Duganella zoogloeoides: one gene and its partner. The protein of the gene in region 1 interacts with the protein of each later gene in a pairwise test. Links are inferred from orthologs where the notes say so. Each region holds a gene or a part of one and is shown on either strand. Other genes may lie near its edges. The genes, in order: rlmN and ftsZ.

Region 1 (7,159 bases):
GTTCGCCCAGCACGAATGATTGCAATTGCGCCGCTTCGCCCTGGTGCACCAGGTACACGTCGCACAGGTTCGGTTGTTCCGGCTCGCCCGCTTCTTTCATCAGTTCCAGCAGGCGCTCGATGCCCATGGCAAAACCGACGGCCGGCGTCGGCTTGCCGCCGAACGAGGCGATCAGCGGATCGTAACGGCCGCCCGCGCATACGGTGCCTTGCGAGCCAAGCGAGTCGGTCACCCATTCGAACACGGTGCGGTTGTAGTAATCGAGGCCGCGCACCAGGCGCGGATTGATCACGTACGGGATGTTGTTGTGGTCGAGGATCTTGCGCACGCCGTTGAAGTGCGCCAGCGATTCCTCGCCCAGGTAGTCAAGCAGTTTCGGCGCGCCGTTGACCATGTCCTGCATGGCAGGGTTCTTGGTGTCGAGGATGCGCAGCGGGTTGCTGTGCAGGCGGCGCTTGGCTTCCGCGTCGAGCAGCGCTTCGTGGCTTTCCAGGTACGCGATCAGGTCCACGCGGTGGCGCGCGCGCTCTTCGGCGTCGCCGATCGAATTGAGTTCGAGGCGGATGTTCTCCAGGCCCAGGTCATCCCACAGGCGGCGGCACAACATGATCATCTCGGCATCGACGTCGGGACCGGTGAAGCCCACGGCTTCGCAGCCGAACTGGTAGAACTGCCGATAGCGGCCGCGCTGCGGGCGCTCGTGGCGGAACATCGGTCCCGTGTACCACACGCGCTTCGGACCTTCGTACACCAGGTTGTGTTCGATGACCGCGCGCACCGCGCCTGCCGTGCCTTCAGGGCGCAAGGTCAGCTGGTCGCCGTTCATCGAATCGGTAAACGAGTACATCTCTTTTTCGACGATGTCGGTGACGGCGCCGATGGCGCGCTTGAACAGTGCCGTGTCTTCCACGATCGGCGTGCGGATCTGCTGGAAGCCGTAGCTTTGCACCACCGATTGCGCGGTGTTCTCGAACAGCTGCCACAGGTGCGAGTCCTGCGGCAGGATGTCGTTCATGCCTTTGACGGCGGTGATTTTTTCAGCTTTTTTATTTTCGGACATGGTTCTGATTTCGTTAAAAACTAGACTGCGGCAGTCTTGCTGTAATTGGTCTTGACGTAATTGAGGACGATCTCGTGAAACTCTTCCACGATGCGCTCGCCGCGCAGCGTCGCCACCTTGGCGCCATCGACAAAGACCGGCGCGGCTGGCGATTCGCCAGTGCCGGGCAGGCTGATGCCGATGTTGGCGTGTTTCGATTCGCCGGGACCGTTGACGATGCAACCCATCACGGCCACGTTCATCGCTTCCACGCCCGGGTAGGTTTTTTTCCACTCCGGCATCTGGTCGCGCAGGAAGGTCTGGATGTTGTCGGCCAGCTCCTGGAACGTCGTTGACGTGGTGCGGCCGCAGCCGGGGCACGCGATCACCATCGGCGTGAACTTGCGCAGGCCCATGGTTTGCAGGATCTCCTGCCCCACCACCACTTCCTTGGTGCGGTCACCACCCGGCTCCGGCGTGAGCGAGATACGGATGGTGTCGCCAATGCCCTCTTGCAGCAGCACCGACAGCGCGGCGGTGGACGCCACGATACCCTTGCTGCCCATGCCCGCCTCGGTCAGGCCCAGGTGCAGCGGATAGTCGCAGCGCTTGCCCAGTTCGCGGTACACGGCGATCAGGTCCTGCACGCCCGAGACCTTGCACGACAGGATGATCTTGTCGCGCGCCAGGCCCAGTTCTTCGGCACGGACGGCGTTCTCGATTGCCGACGTGATCAACGCTTCGTACATGACCTGCTGCGCGGTCCACGGCTCGGCGCGGCCGGCGTTTTCATCCATGATGCGCGCCAGCAGCGCCTGGTCGAGGCTGCCCCAGTTGACGCCGATGCGCACCGGCTTGTTGTAGCGGGCCGCCACTTCGATCATCTGCGCGAACTGGGTATCGCGCTTGGCGCCCTTGCCCACGTTGCCCGGATTGATGCGGTATTTCGATAGCGCCTTGGCGCACTCCGGATAATCGTTGAGCAGCGTGTGGCCGTTGTAGTGGAAGTCGCCGACCAGCGGCACATCGACGTCCATCTTGTCGAGCTGTTCGCGGATGTACGGCACGGCTTCGGCCGATTCCGGACGGTCCACGGTCAGGCGCACCAGCTCGGACCCGGCACGCGCCAGGTCGCGGATCTGGATCGCGGTTTCGATGGCGTTGGCGGTATCGGTATTGGTCATCGACTGCACGACCACGGGAGCGTCGCCGCCCACCCAGATCTGGCGCTGGCCGTGCGCCACCAGCACGCTGCGGCTGGCGCGGCGCGGTGACTGGCCCGAAGGAATAGCTGTTGGCGAAGAAGACATGGTGGTTTTACTCGGAACTGGTATTTGTTGGCTTGCTTGGTTTTGCTTGGCTTACTTGATGTTCACGCGGGCGATCGTACCGCCTGCAACTTGCGGCAACGCCAGCGGCGCGCCGCCCAGCGAAGCCTGAACACCAGCTGGCTTGCCGACGATCAGCAGCGACGGGCCCTTGATGTCGAAGGTTTCGGTGCTGCCGGCCTTGACCACGCGCGAAATCAGCGGCGCGGCGCCCGGACGGCGAATCTCTACCCACGAATCCTCCGCTACTTTCAGGACCAGCGCGGTGCCGGTGACGGCTGCTGCAGTCGTGGCAGCAGCGGCTGCGGCCGGCGCTGCGGTGGTCGTAACCGGCTGACCGGTCACGGTAGGCGCCGGCGTATTGACCGGTGCGGTGGCCGGGGTGGTAACAGCGGCGGAACCGGCAGCTGGCGCAGGCGCGACGCCGGCCACCGTGCCAGCATTGGCGGCACTACCGCCATCGACCGGCGGCACCGACACCAGCGGCACATTCGGCGACTGCAGCGGCGCGGTTTCCTGGCCGGGCTTGACCAGCGTGGTTTCCAGCGGCGCCACCGTGGCATCGGTCTTGGCCGGCTCGGTGGCGACGGCAGCGCTATCGGCGCCACGCTCGAACAGCGCCAGCGTGTGCGCAATCAGGCCGCTCTGGTAGAGGAAAATCCCGCCCACCACGACCACCACTGCCACACCACCCATTACCCAGGCGCCGGTGTGCGAGTTACGCGACTTCATCAGCGGCATGCGCGTGTCGGAGAACGTGGCCGCGATTTCCTTGCGCGGAGGCGACACCTCGGGACTGGTGGGCGAACGCACTTCGATCATTGCCACCAGCGGCGTGGCGTCGATGCGCACCACCTTGGCATAGGCGCGCACGAAACCGCGCGTGACGGCCATATTGGGCAGCGACGCATAATCGCCAGCTTCGAGCGCCACCACCTGGCGCGGCGCCAGCTTGAGCTGGTCGGCGATCTGCTCCACGGTCAAGCCCAGCGCTTCGCGCTGCGCCTTCAGTTGTGCTCCGGGCGTAGCCAGGCCGGTTTTGGCCTGGTCTTTTGGCGGTTCTACCCACTCAGAATTCATTGCTGTCTCACTCATCAAACGCCCCACGTTGATAAGCAGCATACTCGGTCGAGCCGGGGTAGCGGGACCGTAACTGCGTGACCCAACCAGCTTGTTTTCCCGTATCGCCCACTTGATGCTGCACTTTAATCCCGAGCCACAGCACATCGGCCGTCAAGCTCTCCATCTTTGCCACGTCAGCCAGGCGGGTCACGAAGAAATGGGCACGCTGGACATCGCGTTTTTCCACGTAAAGCCGCGCCAGGTTGGCGTTGGTGGCCGGCAGATCGGGCGTCAACTGCAACGCTTGCAGCAGATAACGCTCCGCGCTGGCGTAATCCTTGATTTTCAATGCACACGCACCGGCATTGTTGGCGGCGCTGGCCGGCGAGCGGTAAGCGCGGTTGGCCAGCGCGGCGTCGAACAGCGGCAACGCCTCGGCCACGCGGCCGCTCTCGCACAAAAAAGAGCCGTAATTGTTGGCCAGGTCCGGATTTTCCGGCGCCAGCTTGCGGGCGCGGCGGAAATTCTCGTCGGCGGCAGCGGTATGGCCCAGTGCTTGCTCGATCAGGCCGCGCAAGCCCAGCGCTTCGGCGTTATCGGGCTCGGCAGCGAGCGCCAGCTTGATTTCGCCCAGCGCCACCGCGTACTGGCCCTGCTCGAAATAACCGACCGCCAGTTGCGTGCGGATCGCCGCCTTGCGCTCGGCGCTGCCCGGCGCCCGTGCGCTGTCGGCGCCACGGGCAGATTGTGGACTATCCGGGGTCGTGACGCAACCGCCCAGTGCGCCGGCCAGCAGCGGGAACATCCCGAGCATGGCCAAGCGATACCGGTTGCGCTGCGCCCAACCCGCCATCAGGAATGGATCTCCACGATCTTGCCGAAATTGGCGCCGAACTTTTGCTGGTACTCGGCCATCTTGCCCATGCGCTCCTGGACGCGGGTGCGGTCCTGGACTTCGCCAGCGAGCTGGCCGCAGGCGGCGTCGATGTCGTCGCCACGGGTTTTACGGATGGTGGTCACCAGGCCGGCATCGACCAGAATCTGGGCGAACGCCTTGATGCGCGGATTTTTCGAGCGCAGCAGGCCCGATTCCGGGAACGGATTGAACGGAATCAGGTTGAACTTGCAGTTGATGCCATCGACCGGGTGCTGCACCAGTGCGATCAGTTCGCGCGCGTGCTCGTCGCTGTCGTTGACGCCGTCGAGCATGCAATATTCAAACGTGATGAAGTCGCGCGGCGCGTATTGCAGGTAGCGCTTGCAGGCAGCGATCAACTCTTTCAGCGGATACTTCTTGTTCAACGGGATCAGGCCGTTGCGCAGCTCGTCGTTGGACGCGTGCAGCGAGACGGCCAGCGCCACCGGCACTTCCTGCGCCAGGCGGTCGATCATCGGCACCACGCCCGAGGTGGACAAGGTCACGCGGCGGCGCGACAGGCCGTAGGCGTTATCGTCCAGCATCAACTTGAGTGCCGTGGCGGTAGGTTCGAAATTGAGCAGCGGCTCGCCCATGCCCATCATGACCACGTTGGTGATCTGCCGTTCGCCCTTGGGGCCGGGCTCGATGCCCTTGGTACGGCGCAGTTCGAACTCGGCCATCCACAGCTGGCCGATGATTTCGCCGACCGACAGGTTGCGCGAAAAGCCCTGCTTGCCCGTCGAGCAGAAGCGGCAGTTTACGGCGCAACCGGCCTGGGTGGAAATACACAGCGTGCCACGGTTTTCTTCCGGGATGAACACGGTTTCGACCGCGTTGCCATTGCCGACGTCGATCAGCCATTTGCGGGTGCCGTCGGTGGACGTGTTGTCGCTGATGATGGCTGGCGCGGCAACAAAGGCGCGGGTTTTCAGTTTGTCGCGCAGCGACTTGGCCAGATCGGTCATGCTGTCGAAATCCGACGCGCCGAATTGGTGGATCCAGCGTTGCAGTTGCTTTGCGCGGAACGGCTTCTCTCCCAACTCGGCGCAATAAGCGATGAGCTGCGCGGGATCGAAGTCCAGCAAGTTGGTCAGAGGTGCGTTCATAGTCAGTCCAGACAATACAAAAAGTTTCCGTTTCCACCAAGGCGGAAACGGAGACATTACAAAAAATTACTTGCCGAAGAAGTAGGCGATTTCTACTTGAGCAGCTTCTACTGCGTCCGAACCGTGAACGGCGTTGGCATCGATCGAGTCGGCGAAGTCAGCACGGATGGTGCCTTTGTCAGCCTTCTTAGGATCGGTAGCGCCCATCAGTTCGCGGTTTTTCAGGACGGCGTTTTCGCCTTCCAGGGCTTGGATCATGACTGGACCCGACACCATGAAATCGACCAGATCCTTGAAGAAGCCGCGCTCTTTGTGCGCAGCGTAGAAGCCCTCAGCTTCTTCACGCGACAGTTGCTTCATTTGCGCAGCAACGATCTTCAGGCCAGCGTTTTCGAAACGGCTGTAGATTTGGCCGATTACGTTTTTTGCAACTGCGTCTGGTTTGATGATCGACAGGGTGCGTTCGATTGCCATTTGAAAAACTCCAATAAAAAGAAAGGTTTAAAACAAGAATTGATAGTTCAATCAACCTTCGATTTTAACATAGAACACTACGGACTTTCGAGAACCAGCACCAGATTAGCCCGAACAATGGCTCACGATAGAGCATTTTGAAGCCGTGCAAGCACGATATCGGGCATTTGATGCCGGTTTAAGCCCCCTTTAAGTGCTTTTGCCCCAGTTTTTTGGGTAATCTCGCGCGGGCGTGCTATCCTTTTATCTAAGCGGATTGCTCCGCACCAACTATTGGAGGCATCATGAACAACTTGCAACAAAACACCTACGACCTGAGTAGCGGTCGCCGGGCGGTGCAGCACAACGTGTTGCGTAACACGTACTGGCTGCTGGCGCTGTCGATGATCCCGACCGTGCTGGGCGCTGCGCTCGGTATGGCGCTGCACCTGCCGCTGACCGGCGGCATCATGATGATCGTGTTCCTGGCCGGCGCGTTCGGTTTCATCTGGGCCATCGAGAAGAACAAGAACTCCGGCCTGGGCGTGGCCCTGCTGCTGGGCTTTACCTTCTTCATGGGAGTCATGCTCACGCCGCTGCTGACGCGCATCATGGGCTTCTCCAACGGCGGTACGCTGATCATGATGGCCTTTGGCGGTACGGCCTCGGTGTTCGCGGTGCTGGCGTCGATCGCCACCGTGACCAAGCGTGATTTCTCGGGCATGGGCACCTGGCTGTTCGCCGGCGTGATCGTGCTGATCCTGGCATCGCTGGCAAACATCTTCTTCGCCATCCCTGCCCTGAGCATCGTGATCTCGGTCGTGGCGATTGCCATCTTCTCGGCTTACATCCTGTATGACGTGCAGCAGATCGTCAACGGCGGCGAAACCAACTACGTCAGCGCCACCCTGCGCCTGTATCTGGACGTCTACAACATCTTTACCAGCCTGCTGTCGCTGCTGGGCTTTGCGGGCGGTAGCCGCGACTAAGCGCTAAGTCCATGCCGGTCTTACCGACCGGCTGACGACAAAAGCCGCCAACCTTCACGGGTCGGCGGCTTTTTTTACTCGTGTCCCGCTTCAGGAAAACCGGGAGAATCAACCACGCCCTCTCGGAGCGCCATGAGTCCCGCTGTCCCAGTTATCTTCATGATCATTGTCGGCACACTGCTGTTCGCCGGGCTGTTCTGTATTTTCCGCTTCAAGTATTCCACCCGATCGGCCTTCGCCCTGGCGATCATCTTTGCTGGCGG
Region 2 (7,465 bases), 770 kb from region 1 along the record:
TGATGGCATCCACCATCGCCTGCAATGGCTGCGATTCTTCGTGCGTGGCGCTTGCTTGCGGGTCAATTCTATCGGCGAGGCTGAACAGATAACCACGCTCGGCCGCGCTCAGTTGCAGCACGTCGGCCAGGCGCGCCAGCAGGTTGCTTGACGCGGCCACATCCCTGCCCTGCTCGAGCCAGGTCAGCCAGGTGGGGCTGACGTCGCATAGCTGCGCCAGTTCCTCGCGCCGCAGGCCGGGCGTGCGGCGGCGGCCGCCCGCCGGCAAACCTGCGCGGTCAGGCGTGATGCGCTCGCGGTGGGCGCGGATGAAGTCGCCGAGATTGTGTTGCATGGTAGTTCCTTATACCAGGATAAATCCTTGTCTTGTTACAGGATATGAATCCACCTATTCTGCCCTGACCACCACCTTTTTTGGAGAAAATCTCATGCAGCAGCCAGCCCTCGTCGCCCAGCAGTTCGGCAACACTGCCAGCGCCTACCTGACCAGCGCGGTCCACGCGCAAGGCGCCGACCTGACCGCATTGCGCGACATCGCCGCCGGCTTGACCGGCAGCGCCAAGCGCCCCGTCGTGCTCGATCTCGGCTGCGGCGCCGGCCACGCCAGCTTCGCGGTGGCGCCGGTGGCCGAGTCGGTCACGGCGTTCGACCTGTCGCCGGAAATGCTGGCCGTGGTGGCCGGCGCCGCGCGCGAACGGGGCTTGGCGCAGATCGTCACGCAGCAAGGCAACGTGGCCAGCCTGCCGTTTGCCGACGCGTCGTTCTGCATGGTGATGACGCGCTTTTCCGCCCACCACTGGCTCGACGTGCCGGCGGCCCTGCGCGAAGTCAACCGCGTGCTCAAGCCGGGCGGCGTGTTGGTCGTCATCGACATCACGGCGCCCGAATCGCCGCTGCACGACACCACCTTGCAGGCCGTGGAATTGCTGCGCGACGGCTCGCACGTGCGCGACTACCGTACCTCGGAGTGGCTGCGCATGCTCGATGACGCCGGCTTCGCAGGCGAGCGCGTGAGCGACTGGAAACTGCACATGCAATTCGACGAATGGACCGCGCGCATGCGCACGCCAGCCGAACGCGCGACCGCGATCCGCAGCCTGCTGCGCAGCGCGCCTGTGGAGACGCGTGACTGTTTCGCGGTGCAGGACGATGGCTCGTTCACCATCGATTCCACCCTGTTCAGGGCGTCATTGCGATGAGTTGCCAATAGTCAATGCCCGTCCTTCGTTTCGCTGGAATCATGGCCTTCCAACGTGAATTGGAGGAAATATGGATACGTGCCAGCAGTGCGGTTCCGGTATCAATGTCGTCAAGCCCGCATGCGGGACATGCGGTACGCCTATCCCGCGCGGCGGTGAACAGCAGTCCGCTGCTGACCTGTCGCCAGCGTGGCGCGCCAGGTTTGCACTGATCGACAAAGCAGGCGGCCCGTCGCTGCCCGGTGTGAAAACCCTGCCAGTCAGTGAACGCTTCAAGCTGATGAACTGGTGGGCGCTGTTTTTCGGCGCGTTTTATTACATTGCGAAAGGGATGTGGAGAAAGGCGATCTCCCTGTCGGTAGCGTTATCCATCGCCTTTTTATTATTGGAGTTGTTCATGGCCGCTCTGGCGATGCCCGATGCTGGCAATGGGATTGCGACCGGCGCAGCAGCCGCTCTTTTCGGCATCCGCGCCAACATCGATTACTACAAAAAAATCGTGCTGCGGCAAAATGGCTGGTGGTAGCAAAATTAACGACTACCCGCCCGGAGGTTGATGTCGCCTCAAGCCGCATATTAACGCTCTCGGCAGCACTAACCAAGGCGGCCCGGCTGCGATATAGTTGCGGAATGATTCCAACTGACATCCGTGAAGAAATACTGAACCGCATGCGCCGTGCCGAAGCCGAGCATGGCGTGCGCATCCTGCTGGCGGTCGAATCCGGCAGCCGTGCCTGGGGCTTTGCCTCGCCCAATAGCGACTACGATGCGCGTTTTATTTATGTCCATCCGCAGGACTGGTACCTGTCGGTCGGGCTGGAGGAGCAGCGCGACGTGATCGAATATCCGATTGTCGATGATATCGATCTCAACGGTTGGGACTTGCGCAAGGCGCTGCGCCTGTTCGCGCGTTCCAACCCGGCGTTTGTCGAATGGATACAGTCGCCGATCATCTATGCCGAACACGGTCCGTTTGCTGCGGCGGCGCGCGCGCTGCTGCCGGACGTGTACTCGGGCGAGACCGGCATTTACCACTACCGCAGTATGGCCAAGACCAATTATCGCGGCTACCTGCAAAGCGAACTGGTGCCGCTGAAAAAATACTTTTACGTGCTGCGCCCGTTGCTGGCGGTGCGCTGGCTTGAGCAGTACGGTACAGCTGCGCCGATCGAGTTTGAAAAACTGCTGCACCTGGTCGCCGACCAGCCGCAACTGCTGGCCGACATCGATGCCTTGTTGGTGCAAAAGCGCGCGGCGCCGGAACTGGGTCTGGCGCCCGCCATTCCCAGCATCAACGCGTTTGTCGAAAGCGAACTGGCGCGACTGGAATCGATCAAACCAGCGCCGCAACAGCGCGGCGACCTGGTACCGGCGCTGAGCGACGTCTTCCTCGACTGCCTGCATCATGCCTGGTCGTGAAACACAAAACGGCGCCTAAGCGCCGTCTGTCATTGCTGCCAACTGAAGCCGGTTACAGCTGGCCCAGCAAGGTCTCCGCGTTCGACACTTCGAACTTGCCGCCCTGCTCGATGTTCAGCTGGGTAACCTTGCCGTCTTCCACCAGCAGCGAGTAGCGCTGCGAGCGGGTGCCCATGCCGTGCTTGCTGAAGTCGGCGTCCAGGCCCAGCGCCTTGCTGTAGGCGGCGTTACCGTCGGCCATCATGCGGACGATGCCGGTGGCTTTCTGGTCGCGGCCCCAGGCGCCCATCACGAATGCGTCGTTGACCGAGATGCACCAGATTTCATCGACGCCCTTGGCCTTGAATTCTTCCGCGTGCTGCACGTAACCTGGTACGTGCTGTGCCGAGCAGGTCGGCGTGTAGGCGCCTGGCAGGCCGAAGATGGCGATCTTCTTGCCCTTGACCAGGTCCTGCACGTTGAATACGTTCGGGCCCAGTGCGCAGCCTTCGGTTTCGGTTTCGATGAATTCGGCCAGGGTGCCTTCCGGCAGTTGATCGCCGATCTTGATGGTCATGGTGACTCCTTGATATAAATTTGGGAACGAAAAAAAGCCGCGACGCGCGCGGCTTTTCACGGCTAGCAACAGCCAGTATGCCTGAACCGCCGTGATCGTGCAGGCGACGGTTCAGCAAACCGGATTAGTCGGCTTGCTTGCGCAGGAAGGCTGGAATGTCATAGGTCTCCATGCCATTCTTTTCCATCGCGCGCACTTGTTCCGAGGCCGACTCGCGGCGCCATACGGCTGGCGCCTTCATGCCGTCGAAGCCGGCCGCGCCGGAACCCATCACGCCGGTCGCGCCCATCGACACGTTGACCGCCGCGCCGCCCATGCCAGCCGATGGCATCATCGGGCTGTTGTGGGTGCCGGTGCGCAGCATTTGCTGCGGTACCAGTTGCACGTGCTTCTTGGTCTTGCCGAGGCCGGTGGCAACCACGGTGACGCGGATCTCGTCGCCCATCGAGTCGTCGTAGGCAATACCCTGGGCGATCGACGCATCCGGTGCGGCGAAGGCGCGCACGGCGGCCATGACTTCCTTGATCTCCTTACCTTTCAGGCCACGGCTGGCGGTCACATTGACCAGCACGCCACGAGCGCCCGACAGGTCCACGCCGTCAAGCAGCGGCGAGGCCACGGCCTGTTCGGCGGCGATGCGCGCGCGGTCCACGCCCGAGGCGGTCGCGGTGCCCATCATGGCCTTGCCCTGCTCGCCCATGATGGTCTTGACGTCGTTGAAGTCGACGTTGATGTGGCCCGGCACGTTGATGATCTCGGCGATACCGGCCACCGCGTTGTTCAGGACATCGTCGGCGTGCTGCAGCCATTCGATCAGCGATTCGTCTTCGTAGATCTCTTCAAGTTTCTCGTTGAGGATCACGATCAGCGAGTCGACGTTGGCCGACAGCTGCTCCAGGCCTTCGTCGGCGATGTCCATGCACTTCTGGCCTTCGTGCGAAAACGGCTTGGAGACCACGGCAACGGTCAGCGCGCCCAGCGACTTGGCCACTTCGGCCACGATCGGTGCGGCGCCGGTGCCGGTACCGCCGCCCATGCCGGCGGCGATGAAGACCATGTGCGCGCCGCGCAGCGCGTCTTCGATGCGCGCGCGCGAATCTTCGGCCAGCTTGCGGCCGACTTCCGGCTTCATGCCGGCGCCCAGGCCGGTCTCGCCGATCTGGATGATGTTGTCCGCGCGCGAGGTAGCCAGCGCCTGCGCATCGGTATTGGCGGCGATGAACTCCACGCCGGACATGCCCTTGTTGATCATGTGTTGAACCGCATTGCCACCTGCTCCGCCGACACCGACCACCTTGATGACGGTGCCCAAAGCTGCGTTATCGACCATATCGAACTCCATGATGTGCTCCCTATCAGTTTGCCGTTTCCAAGCGCCAGTCCTCATAGTAATAGGAGAACTGGAGATTGAAAACTGCGGATTAATTTAAATAATTTAGATGCTTACGTTTTCGTTCAGTTTTGTTCAACTGCATACTGCGTTCGTTCTGCTTTGTGCTGCATATCCTGTACTGCCCTGCTTAAAAGTTCCCGAGGAACCATTCCTTCATGCGCTGCCATACCGCCTTCACCGAACCATCCTGGCGCGTGACGATGTGTCCGCGCAGGTACTGCTTTTTCGCTTCCAGCAGCAGGCCCAGCACCGTCGCGTAGCGCGGGCTGCGCACCACGTCGGCCAGCTGGCCCCGGTAGTCGGGCGTACCCAGGCGCGCCGGGCGCAGGAAGATGTCTTCCGCCATCTCCACCATGCCCGGCATGATGGCCGTGCCGCCGGTGAGGACGATGCCCGACGACAGCACGCCTTCGTAACCCGACTCGCGCACCACCTGGTGCACCATCGCGAACAGCTCTTCCACGCGCGGCTCGATCACGGCCGCCAGCGCCTGGCGCGACAGCGTGCGCGGACCACGGTCGCCCAGCCCCGGCACCTCCAGCGTTTCGCCCGGATCGGCCAGCACCTGCTTGGCCACGCCGAAGCGGATCTTGATCTCCTCCGCTTCCGCCGTGGGCGTACGCAGCGCCATGGCGATGTCGTTGGTGATCTGGTCGCCTGCGATCGGGATCACCGCCGTGTGGCGGATCGCGCCGTCGGAGAACACCGCCACGTCGGTGGTGCCGCCGCCGATGTCGATCAGAACCACGCCCAGTTCTTTTTCATCGGTGGTCAGCACCGCGTCGGCCGAGGCCATCGGTTGCAAGATCAGGTCCGAAACTTCCAGCCCGCAACGACGCACGCACTTGACGATGTTTTGCACCGCAGACACGGCGCCGGTCACGATATGGACTTTGACTTCGAGACGGATGCCGCTCATGCCGATCGGCTCGCGCACATCTTCCTGGCTGTCGACAATGAACTCCTGCGGCACGGTGTGCAGCAATTGCTGATCAGTCGGAATGTTAACCGCCTTTGCCGTTTCAATGACGCGCGCTACGTCGGTAGCGGTCACTTCCTTTTCCTTGATGGCCACCATGCCGCTCGAATTGAAGCTGCGGATATGACTGCCAGCAATACCTGCGTACACATTGCGGATCTTGCAGTCGGCCATGAGCTCGGCTTCTTCCAGTGCGCGCTGGATCGATTCGACGGTCGCTTCGATGTTGACCACCACGCCTTTTTTCAGGCCCTTCGATTCGTGCTGGCCCAGCCCGATCACTTCGTGGCGTCCATCCCCCATCACCTCCGCCACCACGGCCACCACCTTGGAGGTGCCGATGTCGAGACCGACGATCAGGTTTTTCGCGTCTTTTGTCATGTTGCCTGCTCTGTTCTACTTAATGTTGTGGTGGTTATCGTGTTGCCGGCGATGGCTTTTGCGCACCGCCCGTGGTCTTCTTCATCGCCTGCTTTTTCGGCCAGGCGCCGTCCTTCGGTATCTTCAATCCCCTGGCGCTCAGCGCCAGGCCGTTCTGGTAACGCATATCGATGGTCTCGATTTCCGGCAGGTGCTCCACCAGTTGCGGGTAGATGCCCAGCAGACGCTCCACGCGTTCCTTCAACGTGGTACTGGTCTGCTCGCGGCCCAGCGCCACGCTCGTGCCGTTGTCAAGCCTGACGGTCCACGCATAGCGCGAGGACAGCGACAGCGCTGCCGGCACCAGTTGCAGCGGCGCGAACCAGGTCCGCAGTTCGGCGTAACGCGCCAGCACTTCCTTCTCGCTGCCATCGGGGCCGTCGAATTCCGGCAACTCGTGATCCTCTTCCGCCTCGGCCAGGTTGGCGGTAAATACATCGCCCTTGGTCGAAAGCAGGCGGCCGTCCTCGCCCCACGTGCCCAGCGCCTCGTGCTCTTCCAGCGTGACGATCAGCTGGTCGGGCCACTCGCGGCGCACCGTTGCGCGGCGTACCCACGGCACCGCCTCGAACACCTGGCGCACCGCGTCGAGGTTGGTGGTGAAGAAGTTGCCCTTCAGGCGCCACAGCGCGCTGTTACGCAAGGTCAGCTGGTTCACGTGGCGCAGGCCGTCCTGGTCCATGCTCTCGATGCGAATCGTGCGCAGGTCGAACATCGGACGCTGCGCCACCCACCACACGCCGGCGCCGATGCATGCCAGCAACGCGGCTGCGAACAGCGCGCTGGCGGTAGCATTCAAGGCTTTAGCGTCTTGCCACATCGTGCGTTCAACCCTTCATTTTCAAACGGGCCGTGCGCAGGATCGCCACGCACAGGTCTTCGTAGCTCATGCCTTCGGCCCGCGCCGCCATCGGCACCAGCGAGTGGCCGGTCATGCCGGGCGAGGTGTTCACCTCGAGCAGGAACGGTTTCTGGTCGCGCTCGCGCAGCAGCACGTCTACCCGGCCCCAGCCCTCGCAGCCGATGTTGCGGTAAGCCGCTACCGCGATGCGCTGCATCTCGGCGGTCAGTTCCGCCGGCAGCACGGCCGGGCAGATGTACTGGGTGTCGTCGCTGAAGTACTTGTTCTGGTAGTCGTAGTTGCCGGCTGGCGCGACGATTTCCACGATCGGCAGCGCGCGGGCATCCACGCCAGAGCCAAGCACCGCCACCGTGAACTCGCGGCCGGTGACGAATTCCTCGGCCAGCACGGCATCGTCGATGGCGGCGGCGATATCGCACGCGGCCTTGAAGTCGGCTGCCAGCTCCACCTTGGTGATGCCGATGGTCGAGCCTTCGTGCGGCGGCTTGACGATCAGCGGCAGGCCCAGGTCGGCACTGACGGCATCGAGGTCGGAGGCGGCGTCGATCACCGCGTAGCGCGGCGTGGGCAGGCCGGCGGCCAGCCACAGGATCTTGGTGGTGATCTTGTCCATCGCCACGGCGCTGGCCATCACGCC

Evidence for each region.
Region 2: the proteins of rlmN (region 1) and ftsZ interact in binary tests that used the Escherichia coli proteins (3 or more experiments, as listed by UniProt). The link is inferred for Duganella zoogloeoides from one-to-one orthologs.

Annotation. Positions count from the first base shown.
Region 1 is NZ_CP140152.1:4,162,258-4,169,416, forward strand. Bases 3,369-6,206 are described here. They hold rlmN (23S rRNA (adenine(2503)-C(2))-methyltransferase RlmN), read right to left. Parts: upstream 5,455-6,206; coding sequence 4,282-5,454; downstream 3,369-4,281. Other genes in these bases: SR858_RS18410 (helix-turn-helix domain-containing protein), read right to left, coding at 3,369-3,447; pilW (type IV pilus biogenesis/stability protein PilW), read right to left, coding at 3,455-4,282; ndk (nucleoside-diphosphate kinase), read right to left, coding at 5,521-5,928. Also shown: hisS (histidine--tRNA ligase), read right to left, coding at 1-1,060; ispG (flavodoxin-dependent (E)-4-hydroxy-3-methylbut-2-enyl-diphosphate synthase), read right to left, coding at 1,081-2,349; more of SR858_RS18410, read right to left, coding at 2,401-3,368; SR858_RS18430 (Bax inhibitor-1/YccA family protein), read left to right, coding at 6,213-6,896; SR858_RS18435 (hypothetical protein), read left to right, coding at 7,029-7,159.
Region 2 is NZ_CP140152.1:4,936,494-4,943,958, forward strand. Bases 2,408-5,276 are described here. They hold ftsZ (cell division protein FtsZ), read right to left. Parts: upstream 4,517-5,276; coding sequence 3,299-4,516; downstream 2,408-3,298. Other genes in these bases: SR858_RS21775 (nucleotidyltransferase domain-containing protein), read left to right, coding at 2,408-2,618; SR858_RS21780 (peroxiredoxin), read right to left, coding at 2,671-3,174; ftsA (cell division protein FtsA), read right to left, coding at 4,695-5,276. Also shown: SR858_RS21760 (helix-turn-helix transcriptional regulator), read right to left, coding at 1-334; SR858_RS21765 (class I SAM-dependent methyltransferase), read left to right, coding at 429-1,199; SR858_RS21770 (DUF2628 domain-containing protein), read left to right, coding at 1,270-1,725; more of SR858_RS21775, read left to right, coding at 1,830-2,407; more of ftsA, read right to left, coding at 5,277-5,927; SR858_RS21795 (cell division protein FtsQ/DivIB), read right to left, coding at 5,962-6,786; SR858_RS21800 (D-alanine--D-alanine ligase), read right to left, coding at 6,794-7,465. UniProt on the Escherichia coli protein: Essential cell division protein that forms a contractile ring structure (Z ring) at the future cell division site. The regulation of the ring assembly controls the timing and the location of cell division.